One region of the Mycobacterium parmense genome, then DNA from elsewhere that is predicted to be linked to it. Evidence: riboswitches for the same ligand, from Rfam matches in the RefSeq annotation. Region 1 holds a riboswitch; each other region holds the start of a gene.
What was found. Region 1 has a riboswitch for magnesium ahead of G6N48_RS18535 (hypothetical protein). Riboswitches for the same ligand answer to the same signal wherever they lie in the genome.
Positions count from the first base shown of each region.

Region 1 (6,045 bases):
TCCCTGCGCTAGTTGCTAACCGCCCGTGCGACAGCTGATTTCCATGCTGTCGCTGTCTCGGACGAGGAAGTTGAAGCTGACATAGCCGTTGTCCGGGTTGCGCACCCGGTCGAGATACGGCTGGGTTTCGGGAGAATTGGTGTTGTCGGCGACGACGAGCACGCCCGGCGACAGGCGCGGTTCGAGCAATTCGATGATCGGCAGGTAGAGATCCTTCCAGCCGTCGAGCAGGACGAAGTCGACCGGACCCTCCAGGCCGGCCAGCGTGGACAGCGCATCCCCTTCGAGGACGGTGATGAGGTCAGCCAGCCCGGTTTCGGCGAAGGTGTTCTTCGCGGCGGCGATCTTCGTCGCGCTGAGCTCGGTGGTCACCACCCGACCGGTGCCGTTGTCGCGCACGGCGGATGCGAGGTGAACGGCGCTGAGCCCGAACGACATCCCGAACTCGACGACCGTGGCCGGCTTGGTGGCCCGCACCAGGGAGTAGAGCAACCGGCCGGCCTCAGGAGTCACCGGGATGTAGAACTCGCTCATCGCGTCGGCGCGCTCCTGCGCGGTCATCTTCCGCTGGAGCTCGCCGTGTCTGTCGCGCAGCAGCGACATCTGGTTCTTTGCCTCGGTGTACATGCGGTCGAGCGCGTTCGCGACCCTGGGTTCCTGCAGAGTGTTGGCCATGCCATCGAGCGTATTCCCCGCGATGTCGCGAAAGGCGAACCGGCCATATGGTTACCGGAGCCTGAAGCAAGGGTTACGTAAAGACGTTTGACGGCTGATGGGTTTCGGTGCCACCATGGACGGCGCAAGCACCTCGGTAGGTGAGGCGTCTGCACGGACACAGGCCACTGACCCCGAACGTCGAGAGACGCCCCGGGTCAGGACAGCTCTTCCCGGACCCAAGGGTTGAGCCCAAGTGGCTTCCGGACGAGGAGCGATCGCAAGCGCGGCGACGCCGGGCGCGGCGGGTCGCGACCATAGATCAAGTCCGGATACGCCGTGCAGTGCCGAAGCTCCGACGAGAGGGGTGTGGCAGGCGGTTCCGCCGCCTTCTCGTGCCTCTTCCGTTCAGGTGAATGTGATGACACCCGCGTGTGTCTTGGCCGTGAGGAGGTGAGGGCGAGATGAGCGAGAGCAGTCCGGGCGACAGTCCCTATCCGAATTCCATCTTGTCCCGATCCGGATCCGGCATCCTGCTGACGGCCTGAGCATCAGGCGGCCGTCACCCCTGCGCGCGGCATTTGCGCCGCCCCCAGTGCGCTGGTGACGGGGTCCGGGCGGGCACGCGGCAGGAGAAGATCATGGCTTTGTTTGTCACACAACGTTTTTCCGGTGGCTCGTCGCTGCGCTGCCGGGCCCGGGTGCGCGCCGGCCGGCTGTTGACGAAGGTGCGGGCGTCGCGTGGGCTCAGCGCGCAGGAGCGCGCCGACCTGTACGTGTCCCGGATGCCCATCGCGGTTGTCACGGCCCCGCCCGGCGGGCATCCGCCGCGTGAGGCCGGCAACCGCCGGTGATCGTTTCCGCCGCCCCCGCATGCCCCACTTGGCCCGAGCCCGAACGTGTTCACGATAGCGAGGATCCGATGACTTCGATCCCGACCCGCGTCGGCCGCCGCATCTCCCTGTTCGGCCGCATCGCACCAGCCGACCCGGATGTGGACGCCGGGCCGAACGTGCTGGATTCTGCTCACGTCGGTGACATCGTCGGCGCGTTCGGACGTATCCGTCGCGACGAATCGGACGCCTTCAGCGGCCGCTGGCGTCACCTGCGGACCCTGCTGGTCATCACCGGCCCCGGACTCATCGTCATGGTGGGCGACAACGACGCCGGCGGAGTCGCGACGTACGCCCAGGCGGGCCAGAACTACGGGATGGGCCTCTTGTGGACCCTGGTTCTGCTGATTCCGGTGCTGTACGTGAATCAGGAAATGGTGTTGCGGCTCGGCGCGGTGGCCCGGGTGGGGCACGCGCGCTTGATCTTCGAGCGGTTCGGCAGGTTCTGGGGCGCATTCAGCGTCGGGGATCTGTTGATCCTGAACGCCTTGACGATCGTCACAGAATTCATCGGCGTATCGCTGGCCTTGGGTTTTCTGGGCTGCCCGAAAATCGTCGCGATCCCGGCGGCGGCGGTGTTGCTCTTCGCCGTGGTGGCCGGGGGGTCGTTTCGGCGCTGGGAGCGGTTGATGTTCGCGCTGATCGCGGTGAACCTCGTGATAATCCCGATGGTGCTGCTGGCGCATCCCTCCCCGAAAGCGTCTGTCGCCGGGCTGATCCCGCAATTCCCCGGTGGGCTCGACTCCACCGTGCTGCTGTTGGTCGTCGCGATCGTCGGGACCACGGTGGCGCCATGGCAGTTGTTCTTTCAGCAATCCAACGTGGTCGACAAGCGCATCACCGCGCGATGGATCCCCTACGGCCGGGCCGACCTGGTCGTCGGAATCGTTGTGGTCATGACGGGTGCCACGGCGCTGATGGCGGTGACCGCATTCGGACTGGGCGGTAGTCCCGACGCCGGCAACTTCACCGATGCCGGCGCGGTGGCGTCGGATCTGTCCAGGCACCTGGGCGGGACGGCCGGTGTGCTGTTCGCCATCATCCTGTTGGACGCATCGCTGATCGGCGCCAACGCCGTCGGGCTGGCCACCACCTATGCCGTCGGGGATGCCATAGGGAGACGGCATTCGCTGCACTGGAAGATCAGCGAGGCCCCATCGTTCTACGGCGGTTATGCGTTGCTGCTCGCGGGTTCGGCCGCGATCGCCTTCAGCCCGGACTATGTCCTGGGCCTGGTGACCCAGGGCGTCCAGGCGCTCGCCGGTGTGCTGTTGCCTTCGGCCACCGTCTTTTTGGTCCTGCTCTGCAACGACCGCGCGGTGCTGGGCCCGTGGGTTAATTCCGTGCGGCAGAACATCGTTGCGTGGACCATCATCTGGTGCCTGGTGCTGCTGTCGTTGGCACTGACGGCGACCACCTTCTTTCCGGGCCTCTCGACGTTCACGATCGAGGCCGGTTTGGCGGCCGGCGCGGTGGTCGGCGTGGTCGGCGGCGCCGCGGTCATCGTTGCCGGCCGCAGACATCGGCAACGGCGGGACGCGGCGGCCATCGTGCTGACGCTCGGGGGTGGTCTGAACCCGGATGAAATCGATGCACTCGACGACGCGGCGCTGCTCACGCGCGCCGAGCGCCGGGCCGTGCGTCGAGCGGACCGGGCCGGCTGGCAGACACCGAACTTCGCCCTGCTCGACCGCCCGGCCATGTCGCCGATGCGTCGTGCAGGCCTGTTCACCCTGCGGGGTTATCTGGTGGTGGCCGTCATCTTCGTCATCGTCAAGATCGTGCAGGCCGGCATCGTGGCCCCGGCCGGCTCATTCTGAAACGCCGGGCAGCAGAACGATTTTGCCGTGGGTGTGCCGCTGTTCGAGCACCTCGAACGCGTCGGCGACCCGGTCCAGCGGGAAGGTCGCGGCGATGTCGAGGTCGATGGCGCCGCGGGCGATCAGGTCAGCCAGCTCTGCGAGCACCTCCGGTGTCGACGCGTCCATGCTGCCCTCGGTCTTCGCGCCCACCTCGGCCGCCTTCTGGAACGAGATGATCGTCTCGATCCGTTCGGGCGCCACGCCGAGGTCGACTGCGAGTTCGATGTACTCCGGGCCGAAGAGGTCGATGAACGCGTCGATGCCGCCGGGGGCCGCCTGCCGAAGTCGTTCGGCCAACCCGTCGCCCCGGGTGATCGGGATGACACCGTGGTCGCGCAGCCAGTCGGCGTTGTCCTGCCCGGCGATCCCCAGCACCACGGCCTTGCGCAGCACCAGCAGTTGCACCACCAGGCTGCCGACACCGCCCGCGGCGGCCGAGACGGCGACGGTCTCACCCGGTTGCGGGTCGACCGCCCGGACGGCCGCGTAGGCCGTCACGCCCGCGACGTATAGTGAACCTGCTGCCTCCCAACTCAATTGGGGAGGCTTGCGGATCAGCTGGCCCACTGGGACGGCGACGTGGGTGGCGTGGCTGGAGCGGCGCAGACTGAAACCGAGCACCTCGTCGCCGACGGAGAATTCCGTGACGCCCGACCCCACCGCGGTGACGACGCCGGCGAGATCACTGCCCTGGCCGGAGGGGAACGTGGCCGGGAACATGTCGTGCATCGCCCCGCTGCGGATCGCGGCCTCGCCGGGGTTGATCCCCGCGGCGCGCACCTCGACCACCACCTCGCCGGGCCCCGGCGCCGGCATCTCGACATCCGCGACGTACAGGACGTCGCGGTCTCCGTACCGGTCGAACCGCACTGCCCGCGCCGCCGCAACCGTCATATCCGTCTCCTCATCCCGCGCCCGATCCGCTGTGTCCCGCCGGCCGGTACCCGTCAGCATAGGAGCAAACTCACAACGCCCGTCGGCGTGTGCGCGTATGTTCTAGAGGCGCCGTCCGGTCGCGCCGGTGACGCGGCGGCTTTCGCGTCGCTGTGAAGACTCATGCAGGTCGGGGAAGGAATGCCATGGAAGCTTCTCGGATGACTCTTGCCGGCTGCACGGTCGTCGCTGTCGCGGTTGCCACCGCGATCACCGGTTGCGGCGGCAACAAGGACGCCTCGACGTCGACGCCGGCGACATCCTCGGTTTCGGTGTCGTCATCGACGAGCGCGGTGGCCAGTCCGCCGCCGGGACAGCCCATGGACTACAGCGCCCTGCTCATCAAGCCGAGTGACATCGGTGGCGATTTCACCGCGCCCCAGCCGCCGGTGCTGAACCCGAACAACGCGGCCGGTGTCGCCCAGCTCTTCGCGAACGCCGACAACAGCCGCCGCATCGGCGACACGATTCTGATCCTCGCCGACCCGGCGACCGCGGCGGCCGGACTCGACAACACGAAGACCAACTACGCGGGCAAGGTCAGCGGGACCTGGCAGCCCGTCGACATCGGCTCCAACGGATCGATCATCTCCGGCAAGTCGCCCGACAACTCCACGGCCGTCACGGTGGTGCTGTTCGGGGAGGGCAAGGCGTTGGTCAACCTCGAGTTCGACAGCGCACCAAACGATCCCGTCGATTCGAGCGTCGCGACCGACGTCGCGCGCAAGCAGGACGCCGCCATCAAGAGCGGCATGCCGAGCTGACCCTAGACCAGGCCCAGCAACCGCAGATCCGACACGTATTTCTCGATCAAAGCCGCCGACAGATGCGGAATGTCCTTGTCCGCACCGATTTTGGCTTCCCGCACCGCGTTGCGGAAGACATCCGTCGGTGCGGGCGCCCCGCGCAGCGGCTTCTCGGGGTGCCGGTAGGCGTCGAGCAACGGCAGCGCGGACTGCTGGCGCTGCTTGTCCGGTAGCGCCCGCAGCGCGGTTTCGAAGCGACCGAACCATTCGGCGTGGTCCTCGATGCGCCGGATCTGGTGACCGGCGGCCACCAGCCAGTCGACGAACACGTCCAGGGAGATGCCGTCGTCGTGCGGGTTCATCACGTCGAACGACCGAAAGTCTCCCGCCTCGCCCGAGCCTGACGCGATCCGCTCGCCCAGCGCGGTGACCGACTCGGCGACGAAATCGGCGGGCAGGCCGTCGTAGTGAGCGACCGCCCGGCCACCGCGCACATCGGCCTCATAGAACGAGGACGGGGCGATTCCGGTGACCAACAGGCTGAATATCAAGCGGGTGAACGCATCCGGCACGTTGAGCTGTCCCGCGAACTCACTGTGGGCCAGGATCATGTCGGACCGGAAAACGGCCACCGGCAGGCCGCACAGGTCGTGCGCCTCCCGCAGCAGGACCTCGCCGGCCCACTTGCTGTTCGCGTATCCGTTCGCGTAACCAGCGCCGACGGGACGGACGGGGCTGACGATCCGGATGTCGCCGTCTTCGGAGAAGCTGGCCGGATCGACGGACATCGCGACTGCGACGGTCGACAGGTACGTGACCGGCTTGATGCGGGCCGTGATCGCAAGGCGGATCAGCTCGGCGGTCCCCACCACGTTGGGGCCGAACAGCTGCTCGTACGGCAGCACATGGTTGACCAGCGCGGCGGGGTGGACGATCATGTCCACCTGCGTGGCGAGG
Region 1 is NZ_AP022614.1:4,005,161-4,011,205, reverse strand. It holds gene G6N48_RS18545 (acyltransferase family protein) at 1-12, shown strand, start outside; gene G6N48_RS18540 (O-methyltransferase) at 16-675, opposite strand; M-box (ykoK) riboswitch at 801-1,028, shown strand; gene G6N48_RS18535 (hypothetical protein) at 1,296-1,508, shown strand; gene G6N48_RS18530 (NRAMP family divalent metal transporter) at 1,577-3,367, shown strand; gene G6N48_RS18525 (NADP-dependent oxidoreductase) at 3,359-4,303, opposite strand; gene G6N48_RS18520 (hypothetical protein) at 4,489-5,106, shown strand; gene car (carboxylic acid reductase) at 5,109-6,045, opposite strand, start outside.

Region 2 (6,045 bases), 2.0 Mb from region 1:
GCCCTCGAAGTGGAGGTTCTTCGGGACCACGCCGTGCTGGACGCAGAGGACGGCCTTCATCAGGCCGAGTGCGCCCGCGGCGGCCTGGGTGTGGCCGAAGTTGGTCTTGGAGGCACCCAGCACGCAGGGGTTGTCCTTGCCGTACACCTCGGCGGTGCTCGCGTACTCGATCGGGTCGCCGACGGGGGTGCCCGTGCCGTGCGCCTCGACCATGCCGACGGTGCGGGCGTCGACGCCGGCCGCGGCGAGCGCCGCGCGGTACACCGCGGCCTGCGCCTCGCCGGACGGCATCGCGATGTTCATGGTGTGGCCGTCCTGGTTGGCGGCCGTGCCGCGGATGACGCCCAGGATCCGGTCGCCGTCACGCTGCGCGTCGGTGAGGCGCTTGAGAAGCAGCACGACGCAGCCCTCGCCGGACACGAAGCCGTCGGCCTTGACGTCGAACGCGTGGCAGTGCCCGGTGCCCGACAGCATGCCGCCCGCCGACGCCGAAACGGACCGGCGCGGCTCCATCATCACGTTGACACCGCCCGCGAAGGCCATGTTGCTCTCGCCGTCGTGCAGGCTGCGGCAGGCCTGGTGGATGGCGAACAGGCCCGACGAGCAGGCGGTGTCCACCGTCGACGCGGGACCGTGCAGGCCGAGCGCGTAGGAGACGCGTCCCGACGCCATGCAGGAGATGGTTCCGGGGTTGCCGTACGGGCCGTCGAAGGCGTCGGTGGCGGCGTGCACGAATTGGTAGTCGCCGTAGTTCAATCCGACGAAGACGCCGGTCTCCTTGGCGATCGTGTCCTTAGTGAGGCCGGCATACTCCATGGCCTCCCACGCGGTCTCCATCAGCAGCCGGTGCTGAGGGTCCATCGCGGTCGCTTCTTTTTCGGTGATGCCGAAGAACTCGGGGTCGAAGTCGCCCACGCTGTCCAGGAAGGAGCCCCACTTGCAAACCGACCGGCCGGGAACGCCGGGTTCGGGGTCGTAGTAGTAGTCGACGTCCCAGCGGTCCGCAGGAATTTCCTTGACAAGGTCGTCGCCTCGCAGCAACGCTTCCCAAAAGAGGTCAGGGGAGTCGATTCCCCCGGGCAGCCGGCACGCCATCCCGATGACGGCAACCGGAGTCACGCCTGCCTTATCCACTGTCCTTCACCTCTCCTTGCCTATCCACAAGTTCCTATCACTGCCGCAAGCTCTTATCAGCGCTTCGAGAAATATCGCTGATTTTTCGAGTGTGACCTGCAACTCACGAGCGTCACACTTCCAACCCGTCGACCCCCACTGTCGAAGCCAACCAAAGAACTTGGCGCGATCAGAGCGTAGCGGCTGCGGTGCACATGCGTGGAAAAATCGTTCGCTCGTACAAAAATTTAACAAGCATCCGCCGGGTCGCAAAGTTTCCGACGCGGCGGGCGAGGGGCCGGCCGACGACGCGTGGATACCGAGAATCATTCCAAAATCGCAGCTAGACGCAGTGTGCGCCAACGTGGTACGCGTTTTCTCGGCACGGTCGGCGTCAGATCCGGGCGGGTCGGACGGGCGACGGCCGAGGCTCGGCTCGTGGATGAGGCGAGGGTCGCCCCCGCCCGGATGTAACAGGGTAAGCGGCGCGCTTCAGGTTAGGCTAACTAACGGTTAGTGGGTCTTCGCATCACGCAATAACCGAACCCCTGGAAAGGGGCAGGATGCGTCAATTGAACGCACAACGGTATGGCCAATCACGGCATGATAGGTGTTATTGCGAAGACCCGCGCGAGAATCGCTGAATCTTTATGATCGCAACTCTGACGCAACGAAAGCCGGCCAACGCAGGGCTGCCGGGGGCGTGCCATAGGTGTGCTGGGGGCGTCGCTCAGCTAAGTCCCGACGGCCGCGCGGCCGGTGTCCGGCGAGGAGGCGGAGTGCGCACACCATGACATCAGCGCGAGTGCCCGGATTGCCGCTCGGCGAGGCCAAGGCCGCCGCCGACGAGGCGGCCGTGCCCGACTACATGGCCGAACTCAGCATTTTCCAAGTCCTGCTGCACCATCCGCCGTTGGCTCGCGCCATCAACGACCTGCTCGCCACGATGCTCTGGCACGGCGCACTCGACCAGCGGCTGCGCGAGCTGGTCATCATGCGGATCGGCTGGCTCACCGCCTGCGATTACGAATGGACGCAGCACTGGCGCGTCGCCTCGCGGTTGGGGGTGACCGCCGACGACTTGCTCGGGGTGCGTGACTGGCAGAACTACGAGCCGTTCGGGCCGGCTGAGCGCGCCGTGCTGGCGGCCACCGACGACGTGGTGCGCGACGGCGCGGTCAGCGCCGCCAGCTGGGCGGCGTGTCGGCGCGAATTCAACGGCGATACAAAGGTTCTCATCGAAATCGTGAGCGCGATCGGCGCGTGGCGCATGGTCGCGTCGATTCTGCAGAGCCTGGAGGTTCCGCTGGAGGACGGCGTCTCGAGCTGGCCACCGGACGGTCGCCCGCCCGGCTGAGCGCCGCCCGCTCCCCCGGACGCCGTGCGAACGGCCAACCACGTTGTGGGATACGGGATTTCGTCGCCCCGGGTACGCGTTCGGCGCGGGGCCGACCGGGAGCTTGATTGACCTGAGCGCCACCGACTTCTAGCGTCTGGCCAATGCGAACCGCAGTGGCCGAGATGCTCGGCGTCGAGTTCCCCATCTGTGCCTTCAGCCATTGCCGAGACGTGGTGGCGGCGGTGACCAACGCCGGCGGATTCGGAGTCCTCGGCGCCGTCGCACACAGCCCCCAGCGGCTCGAAAAGGAGCTGTGCTGGATCGACGAGCAGACCGGGGGCAAACCCTACGGCGTCGATTTGTTGTTGCCGCCGAAGTACGTCGGTGCCGAGCGGGGCGGGATCGACGCGAAACAGGCCCGCACACTGTTGCCCGAGGAACACCGCGCGTTCGTCGACGACCTGCTGTCCCGCTACGGCGTCACCGCGGCCCCCGACGAGGGGCTGGCCTCCGCGGGCGGCCTCAACATCTCACCGAAGGGCTACGAGCCGCTGGTGGAAGTGGCTTTCGCCCACCGCATTCGGCTGATCGCGAGCGCGCTCGGCTCGCCGCCCGCCGACCTGGTCGAGCGCGCCCACGACCACGATGTGCTGGTCGCCGCGCTGGCCGGCACCACGCGGCACGCGCGGCGGCACGCGGAGCTGGGCGTCGACCTCATCGTCGCGCAGGGCACCGAGGCAGGCGGGCACACCGGCGAGGTGGCCACCATGGTGCTGGTGCCGGAGGTCGTGGACGCGGTCGCGCCGACTCCCGTGCTGGCCGCGGGCGGCATCGCCCGCGGTCGTCAGGTCGCCGCGGCTCTGGCCCTCGGGGCCGAGGGCGTGTGGTGCGGGTCGGTCTGGCTGACCACCGAAGAGGCCGAGACGGTCCCCGTCGTCAAGGAGAAGTTCCTGGCCGCGACCTCCTCGGACACCGTGCGCTCGCGCTCGCTGACGGGCAAGCCGGCGCGGATGCTCCGCACGGCCTGGACCGACGAGTGGGAGCGGCGGGACAGCCCCGATCCGCTGGGCATGCCGTTGCAAAGCGCGCTGGTCACCGAGTCGCAGGTGCGCATCAACAAGGCGGCCGCCCAGTCGGGTTCTCAGGCCCGCGAGCTGGCCACCTATTTCGTGGGTCAGGTGGTCGGTTCGCTGGATCGGGTCCGGCCGGCGCGTTCGGTCGTCCTGGACATGGTCGAGGAGTTCATCGACACGATCGGGCGCCTCGACGGCCTGGTGGACAGGTGAGCGACCCCGTTGCCGCATCCGCCGCTCAATACCGAAGCTGGACAGCGCCTGTGTGCGTCCTGTGTGCGTCCCGGGGAACTTCGTAAAGATTCGGAAAAGTGCTGCCGAGAAGTTTGACCCTGTCGGACCCGTCGTGCATCATCGGTCAGGTATGCACCTCGTTAGGTGAGGCGTCTACACGAATACAGGCCACTGACCCCGAACGTCGAAAGACGCCCCGGGTCAGGACAGCTCCTCCCGGATTAAGGGTTGAGCCCAGGTGGCTTCCGGGCAACCGGACACGTCGTGTGGTGTCGAAGCTCTGACGAGAGGGGTGCGGTTCTCCGGCATTTGTCGGGTCCTGTTCTCCTGCTGCAATCGTGCGCGGACAACCGCGCATGTCGTGACCGCGAGGAGGTGAGGGACGTATGAGTTCCAGCGATAGTCCGGATCGATATCCGAACTACGCGTCCCGATCCGGTCTCCGGCACGACGTTCTCGCCTGAGTCGTCGTAACGCTAAACGCCTTATCGGCCAAGCGTTTCTGGAACCGGAACCACAACGGGACGGGACACGTCAGTCCAGTTAATCCCCGTTTGGAGTCCCTCTAGGAGGCGATCATGACCGCAGTTCTGTACGACGAAGTGGTAGCCGTGGCCCCCGCCCGCAAGCTGACGGTGGTGCGCGACGCCGACACCGTCGCAGCCGCGGCACCCAAGAAGGCGACGCGCGGCGCCGACGTCCTGCGTTCCGTCGCGGCCGGCGACCCGCTGGTGGACGGCGCGGCCCGGCTGCTGAGCATCCCGCTGCGCCACGTGTACGCCGCCCTGTGGCGGGCCGGTGTGCTCGAAGTGCGGGCCTGATGGTGCGTTTTGCACCGCGAGGCGGCAACTGCCGACGGAGTCGCTCGGCGTTTGCGTCGGCAGTTGCAGTCTCGCGGTAGCATTTAACCGCGTCGATCCGGCCATCACCGGGGAGCATTCGGAAGAACAGCCGGCCCGGCCCAGTAGAACCGAACGGGTAGGCCCGTCACAGCCTTCAACGAGCGGCCGCGCGGCAGCGCGGCAAGCGGGGTGGTACCGCGGCGCTCGCGCCACTGGCGCGTCGTCGTCCCCGGCCTGAGTAACGGCACGGGAGACGACGCGCATCGTGACTGATCAGACGGACCACGGGGTTCAGCCCGTCCGGGCATATCCGAAGCTGGCCGACGGCGCCCCCAACTTTCCGGCGCTCGAGCTCGACGTCCTCGACTACTGGGCCCGCGACGATACGTTTCGCGCCAGCATCGCCCGCCGCGACGGCGCCGAGGAATACGTGTTCTACGACGGGCCGCCGTTCGCCAACGGGCTGCCGCACTACGGGCACCTGCTCACCGGTTACGTCAAGGACATCGTCCCGCGGTACCGCACCATGCGTGGCTACAAGGTCGAGCGCCGCTTCGGCTGGGACACCCACGGGCTGCCCGCCGAACTCGAAGTCGAACGCCAGCTCGGCATCACCGACAAGTCCCAGATCGACGACATGGGCATTGCCGCGTTCAACGACGCCTGCCGCGAATCGGTGCTGCGCTACACCGATGAGTGGCGGGCCTACGTGACCCGCCAGGCCCGCTGGGTGGACTTCGACAACGACTACAAGACGCTGGATCTGCCGTACATGGAGTCGGTGATCTGGGCGTTCAGACAGCTGTGGGACAAGGGCCTGGCCTACGAGGGCTATCGCGTGTTGCCGTACTGCTGGCGCGACGAAACCCCCCTGTCCAACCACGAACTACGGATGGACGACGACGTCTACCAGAGCCGGCAGGACCCGGCACTCACGGTGGGATTCCAGGCGGTCGGCGGCCCGGTGGACGGCGCCTACCTGCTGATCTGGACGACGACGCCGTGGACGCTGCCGTCGAACCTCGCGGTCGCGGTCAACCCCGAGGTGACCTACGTGCAGGTCCGGGTGGGGGAGCGGCGATTCGTGCTGGCCGAGGCGAGGCTGGCCGCCTACGCCCGTGAGCTGGGCGAGGAACCCGAGGTGCTCGGCAGCTACCGCGGCGCCGACCTGCTCGGCACCCGATACCTGCCGCCTTTTCCGTATTTCATGGACACTGCCGACGCCTTTCAGGTGCTGCCCGGCGACTTCGTGACCACCGAGGACGGCACGGGGATCGTGCACATGGCGCCCGCCTACGGCGAGGACGACATGGCGGTCTGCGAGGCGGCCGGCATCGTGCCGGTCACCCCGGTCGACTCGAAAGGGCGTTTCGACTCCAGCGTGCCGGATTACCGGGGCCAGCGCGTCTTCGACGCCAACCCGCACATCATCCGCGACCTGAAG
Region 2 is NZ_AP022614.1:2,029,467-2,035,511, reverse strand. It holds gene pks2 (sulfolipid-1 biosynthesis phthioceranic/hydroxyphthioceranic acid synthase) at 1-1,095, opposite strand, end outside; gene G6N48_RS09020 (carboxymuconolactone decarboxylase family protein) at 1,904-2,470, shown strand; gene G6N48_RS09015 (NAD(P)H-dependent flavin oxidoreductase) at 2,614-3,738, shown strand; M-box (ykoK) riboswitch at 3,889-4,058, shown strand; gene G6N48_RS09010 (Rv1535 family protein) at 4,338-4,580, shown strand; gene ileS (isoleucine--tRNA ligase) at 4,867-6,045, shown strand, end outside.
Region 2: linked by a shared signal. The riboswitch ahead of G6N48_RS09010 (Rv1535 family protein) and the one ahead of G6N48_RS18535 (hypothetical protein) in region 1 are both predicted to bind magnesium.

Region 3 (6,045 bases), 2.5 Mb from region 1:
TCCCGATCGGCGTGGCGGCGGCTGACGTCACCGCGGCCGCCTGAGTGCCCGCGGCGCCGAGGCTGGTGATCTGCGGTGCTTCGGTGAAGGGTGTGACGTTCGTCGCGGCCGCGGACGAGCCGGCGTAGGTGTCCATCGCCAGCGCGTCCTGAGCCCACATTTCGGCGTACTGGACCTCGGTCGCCGCGATCGCGGCGGTGTTCTGCCCGAATACGTTGGTGGCCACCAGTTGGGCCAATTGGGCGCGGTTCGCGGCGATCTCCTCGGGTGGCACGTGCGCGGCGAACGCCGTCTCGTAGGCGGTGGCCGCCTCCGTCGCCTGGGCCGCGGCCTGCGAGGCCTGCGCGGCGGTGCCCTGCATCCACGCGAGATAGGGCGTGACCGCCGCGGCCATGTTCGCCGACGACGGGCCGGTCCACACCCCGTTGGTCAGGCCGTCGATCACCGCCGAGTACGAGGCCACGGTCGATTGCAACTCGCTGGCCAGGCCCTCCCAGGCCGCGGCGGCAGCGCGCATCGACCCCGATCCGGGGCCGGAGTACATGCGGCCCGAATTGAACTCCGGCGGGAATGCTCCGTAAAACATGTCTAGACCCCTTGCCTGATCGGTCGCGCCTGGGTGAAGGATTCGTTGGTCATCGCCGTCAGTCCTCCAGCACCGGGATCACGATGATGGTGGCGGCGGCGGGGTCGGCCTCGAGCACCCCACCGAGTGCACTGGCCGCTGCGCTGCCGCTGCTCGCGGACTGGAACGTGGCGGCGCCCACCGCACGTCCGGCCAGGCTCGACAGGGCCATCTGACTGAAAACGCCGCCCTCGCCAGCGAGCGAGGCCGCCGGAGCGGCGGCCAGGTTGGCGGGCAGCACCTGGGCGAGCGTCCGGATCGCCGGAGCGGCCTCGGTCCAGCCCTGCGGCACCGACATGCTGCCGACCAGCGCCGCCTTACCCATCGCTCCCGATACCGGCACGCCCCCGACAGCAGAACTCAGGTTCACCGCGGCACCGCTGGTCAACGGCGCCAGGGCGCCGGTGATGGGCTTCACCGCGCCGAAGGCGGCAAGGCCCTGCCCGTTCTGGGCATACGAGTACACCTGCCCGAACGACAGGAACGGGCCACCCGCTATGGAGGTGAGGCCCTGCAGGGAGTAGGGCCCGCTGGCGGTGACCGAGATGATGTTGTTCCAGGCGGTCAGGTCGGCGTTCAGTCCCGGGGGCAGCGCGGACAGGTTCACCAACTGCGGCAGATTGAGCCCCGAAAGCAGGTTCCCGGTCGTCGCCGTCGGTGCCGTCGGTGACACGAGGGTCGATCCCAGATTCTGCAGGAATGTCGGCACGTAGTTCAGGAACTGCGACACCTCGGAACCGACGGACGCGGCGGGAGTGTTGGCGGCCTGGGTGGCCGCCGCGGCCTGGGCGGTCGTGTTGCTCGTCGTCTGCGGCGGCTCCACGAACGTCTGCAGCTGGGTCGCCACGGAGGAGGAACTTGCGTAGGCGTACATGGCCGCAGCGTCCTGGGCCCACATCTCGGCGTACTGGGCCTCGGTGGCCGCGATTGCCGGCGTGTTCTGGCCCAGGAAGTTGGTGGCGATGAGCGCCATCAGCAGAGCCCGGTTGGCGGCGATCACCGGCGGGGGCACCGTCGCGGCGAAGGCGGTCTCGTACGCCGCCGCGGCAAGCTTGGCCTGCGTGCCCGCCAGCTCGGCCTGCGCTCCGGTCGAGTTGATCCACGCGACGTAGGGTGCGGCGGCGGCCGCCATGGCTATCGATGACGGACCCGTCCACGGTCCTGCCGTCAGGCTCGCCAGCGTCGAGTTGTACGACGCGCCGGCGGATTGCAGCTCCGAGGCGAGGTCGTCCCAGGCCGCCGCGGCGGCCAGCAGGGGTCCCGACCCGGCGCCGACGTACATCCGGCCCGAATTGATCTCCGGCGGTAGCGCACCGAAATCGAACATTAAACCCTCCGGTCCCTCGGGTGGGCGTCATGGTATGCACGGCATGCGACCCCCGTACGCGACCACGCCGCACCTCTTACCAAACCCATCAAAAGCGCCTTGGAATCCATGTGCTTGAAATCCAATCGACCCGTACTTCCTTCGCTCAAAACGTTCAGCAGTGTCGCCCGTCTTACTCCGAACCACGCTCCGCTGCAAATATAGCGGCAGCAGTCACCGGACCGTATTCACCTGAGGTTCCCGCTGAGTAACTTAAAGTAAAAAGTAAATGTCACAGCACCTCCGCGCGGTGTGAGAACTTCCAGGGCTGAAACATCCAAAAAGCACGCTGACCTGTGCATTCTGAACGATTCCGCCCATGAATAATCCACGGAACTATAGCTAGAACCGTGCGAGTTTCTCACAACGCTAAATGAGCCAGCGGCTAAATCGCCGACAGCATCACAATGCCTGGAGTGCCTATTTTATTGCGAAACTATTCGAATCTGTCAAACCCCCTATTTCGCTGGTGGCAAAGAATTCGTAATTGCGATGAACGACTAATGCCGGGCCGCAGCGGAGTGCCGCGATTCACACCTGAGGGCGTTTTCTCCCGGTTGTCTTCGACCGGCGGATGCGGCCACGCCCAGCTCGCGGCGACGACACCGTCGGCCCCCGGCGCCGGTATCGCTCGCGCCGCCCGTCACATCGCCGGCGGTCGACGCGTCGCGGACGGGAGCCCCATGCCGGCCACCCAGCGAAGCCACCCGCAGGCAAAGGGGCGCCGCGAACACACGACCCGCGAGACTCCTAGTTACTTGCATAACAGTTCTCCTAGAATTCACCAAGAAGGTTAAGGGAGTTAAACTGCCACGGGGCTGATTAGCTACTGGGGGTTTACTGTGAGCCCTGCCCTGCGGTTCGCGCACAGCGACACAGATAGGCTTTTTGCGCAGCCCGTGTGGCTGGGCAGAACTTGCGTCGCACCCTGGTCAACCTGCGCCGACCGCCCTGGCTTCCGCAAATGCGGAGTCGACAGCGCGGGCAGCGTGGTTCGCTTGGCTGCGCGAACTCCGCGGCCCGGCCCCCGCTATCCGGCCGCCGGCGGGCGCGCCACGAAGGAGGGGCGAAAGCCATACTGCGGCATGGCCCGTCCGTACGGCTGGGCGGCCACGTTGCCGAACGGCATCCCCGGCAGCCCGGCCGCCATCGCCGGGGGCGGCACCATCGGGGTGCCTCCCAGCGTGGAAGCCAGCGGGCCGGCCAGCGGTGCCGGCGCGGTCCAGCTCGGCGGCACGGACAACGGGCCGATGATCGACGCGTGGCCCAGCCCGGCCGAGACCGCGCTGCCGAGCCCGCCGATGGGTCCCGCCACCGCGTCACCGAGCGCGCTGGTGGCCGCCTGCCCTGCCGCGTCGCCGGCCGCGTTGCCGGCGGCCTGGGCCCCGAGCAGGCCCAGGAAGGGGGCCATCGTGTTGCTCGGCATGTAGAACCCCGACGAGAAGACCGTGTTCCAGATGTTGGCGTCCGGTCCCCAGGTGCTCCAGAAGTTGTCCAGCGCAGTCGATCCCGAGCTTGATCCGGTCAGCAGGTCGACAACCCCGGACAGCCCCGAGGCGGGCGAGGTCGCCGACGTCGGCGACGCCAGGCCCTGCAGCGCGGTGGGCAGTGCCGACATCAACTCCGACAGCGCCCCCTGCTGCGTCCCGGCCGGCGTCGCGACGGCCTGGCTGACCGCGGCCGCCTGCGCCGTCGTCGCGCCGGCGGTGGTCGCCTGCCGCGGCTCGGTGAACGGCGTCAGTTGGCTCGCCACCGCCGAGGAGGCGGCGTAGCCGTACATGGCCGCCGCGTCCTGGGCCCACATCTCGGCGTACTGGGCCTCGGTGGCCGCGATCGCCGGAGTGTTCTGCCCCAGAATGTTCGTGGCGATCAGCGTTGCCAGCTGAGCGCGGTTGGCCGCGATCAACGGCGGCGGCACCGTGGCGGCGAATGCGGCCTCGTAGGCCGCGGCGGCGGCCTCGGCCTGGCTCGCGGTCTGCTCGGCCTGCGCGGCGGCGATGCTCATCCACGCCACGTAGGGAGTGGCCGCCGCCGCCATCGATGCCGCGGCCGGCCCGTGCCACTCCTCGCCGGTCAACGCCGAGAGCACCGAGTGGTAGGACAGCGCGGCCGAACGCAGCTCCGCGGCAAGCCCGTTCCACGCCGAAGCGGCGGCCAGCATCGGCGCCGAACCTGCACCGGAGTAGATGCGGCCGGAATTGATTTCAGGTGGCAGCATTGCGAAGTCCAACATTGCCTGCCTCCTTCTCGGATGAGTCGGGCTTTTTATGGTTCGGTGGGCGCACACGAACCGACCTCGTGCGCAGCGCAGCGGTGAATGTGTTGGGGATCAACAGGTTCCGCGGCAGCAGGAAGTCGAGGCCACGAAATCCACGATGCTGCCGCAAGTTTGAACACGCACGCGAAAAGCAAACGCGCGGTTGTCTATCGGTGGGTCAAACCGATTCAGATGCCATTACGGCCGGGGCCGGATCGCAACGAAATGGTCGTCGATCTGGAATACGGACCATCGTCGGGACTCATCTCGCTCTCACCTCCTCACGGCCAAGGCATACGGGGATGCCATCGAATGCACATAGGGAGGAGCGCCCGGATCGAACGCCCGGGCACGGCACCCCTCTCGTCAGAGCTTTGGCACCACACGGCGTATCCGGTAGGACCGGAAGCCACTTGGGCTCAACCCTTAAGCCGGGAAGAGCTGTCCTGACCCTGGGCGTCTTTCGACGTTCGAGGTCAGTGGCCTATATCCGTGCAGACGCCTCACCTAGCGAGGTGCTTGCTTTGGCTATGGTGACACCAAGATCAAGGCGAGTCAAGCCTACTTGCCATCGACTCGCAACAGGCTACCCCCGAAATCAGCTGCACGCGGCGATTTTCGCGGATGTAGCTACCCGGCCGCCGGCGGCCGGGGCATCACGTTCACGCGGAAGCCATAGCGCGGCCCGTGGCCGAACCCGTGGCCCGACGCGGCCGCCGGCATGCCCGGCATGCCGGGCACGCCGGCCGGGACCGCCTGCGCAGCACCGGCGCCCGGGCCCACCGCGTTGGTCCAGCCACCCCCCGCGAATGTCACGCCCGCCGGGTTCGCCACCTGAGCTGCCGTCGTCCAGGCTTGCGGCACAGACAATCTCCCCACCAGGGTGGCACGGGCCATCGTTGATGTAACCCCGCCGAAGCCCGAGTATCCCGCGGCGCCGTTGGCCGACACCAGGTTCGAGAACGCGGGTGTGTTCAGGCTCGCGAACGACGGGATGCTGAAGCCGCCGGGCGGTGCGACGGGGGGCACCAATCCGGGGGTCTGCAGCGAGTTGAGGTCCGACAACCCGCTGGTGACCGCGGGGGTGATGATCGCGGGGTTCACGTATCCGGCCGAGCTCAACCCGTTGAAGAAATTGGAGTTCAGGAACTGCCAGACGGGATTCGTACTCAGCGGCGCCGCAAGGGATTGCAGCGCCGCCGGGACGGCCGACGTCAACTCCGACAGCGTCGTCTGCGCGCCGCTGACCGCGGCCGGGCCGGTGGCCTGGGCGACGGCCCCGGCCTGGGCCGCCTGCGCGGCCGGGTTTGCCGTCTGCGGCGGCTGGCTGAACGGTTTGAGGACCGCGGCCACCGCCGAACTGGCCGCGTAGGCATACATCGCGGCCGCGTCCTGGGCCCACATCTCGCCGTACTGCGCCTCGGTGGCCGCGATCGCCGGGGTGTTCAGTCCCAGGAAGTTGGTGGCGATCAGCGTGGCGAGCTGGGCCCGGTTCGACGCGACGACGGCCGGGGGCACGGTCATGGAGTACGCCGCCTCGTAGGCGCCTGCCGCCGCCGTGGCCTGAGCCGCGGACTGCCCGGCCTGCGCCCCGGCGCCGGTCAACCACACCACGTAGGGCGCGACGGCCGCCGCCATCGAGGCCGACGCCGGCCCCAGCCAGCCTTCGCCGACCAGGCCCGAGACCACCGTTTGGTAGGTCGACGACGTGGAGTACAGCTCGGCGGCCAGCCCGTCCCAAGCCGCCGCGGCGGCCAGCATCGGCGCCGAGCCGGGACCGGAATACATGCGGGTGGA
Region 3 is NZ_AP022614.1:1,538,987-1,545,031, forward strand. It holds gene G6N48_RS07055 (PPE family protein) at 1-586, opposite strand, end outside; gene G6N48_RS07060 (PPE family protein) at 645-1,952, opposite strand; gene G6N48_RS07065 (PPE family protein) at 3,022-4,224, opposite strand; M-box (ykoK) riboswitch at 4,600-4,770, opposite strand; gene G6N48_RS07070 (PPE family protein) at 4,879-6,045, opposite strand, start outside.
Region 3: linked by a shared signal. The riboswitch ahead of G6N48_RS07065 (PPE family protein) and the one ahead of G6N48_RS18535 (hypothetical protein) in region 1 are both predicted to bind magnesium.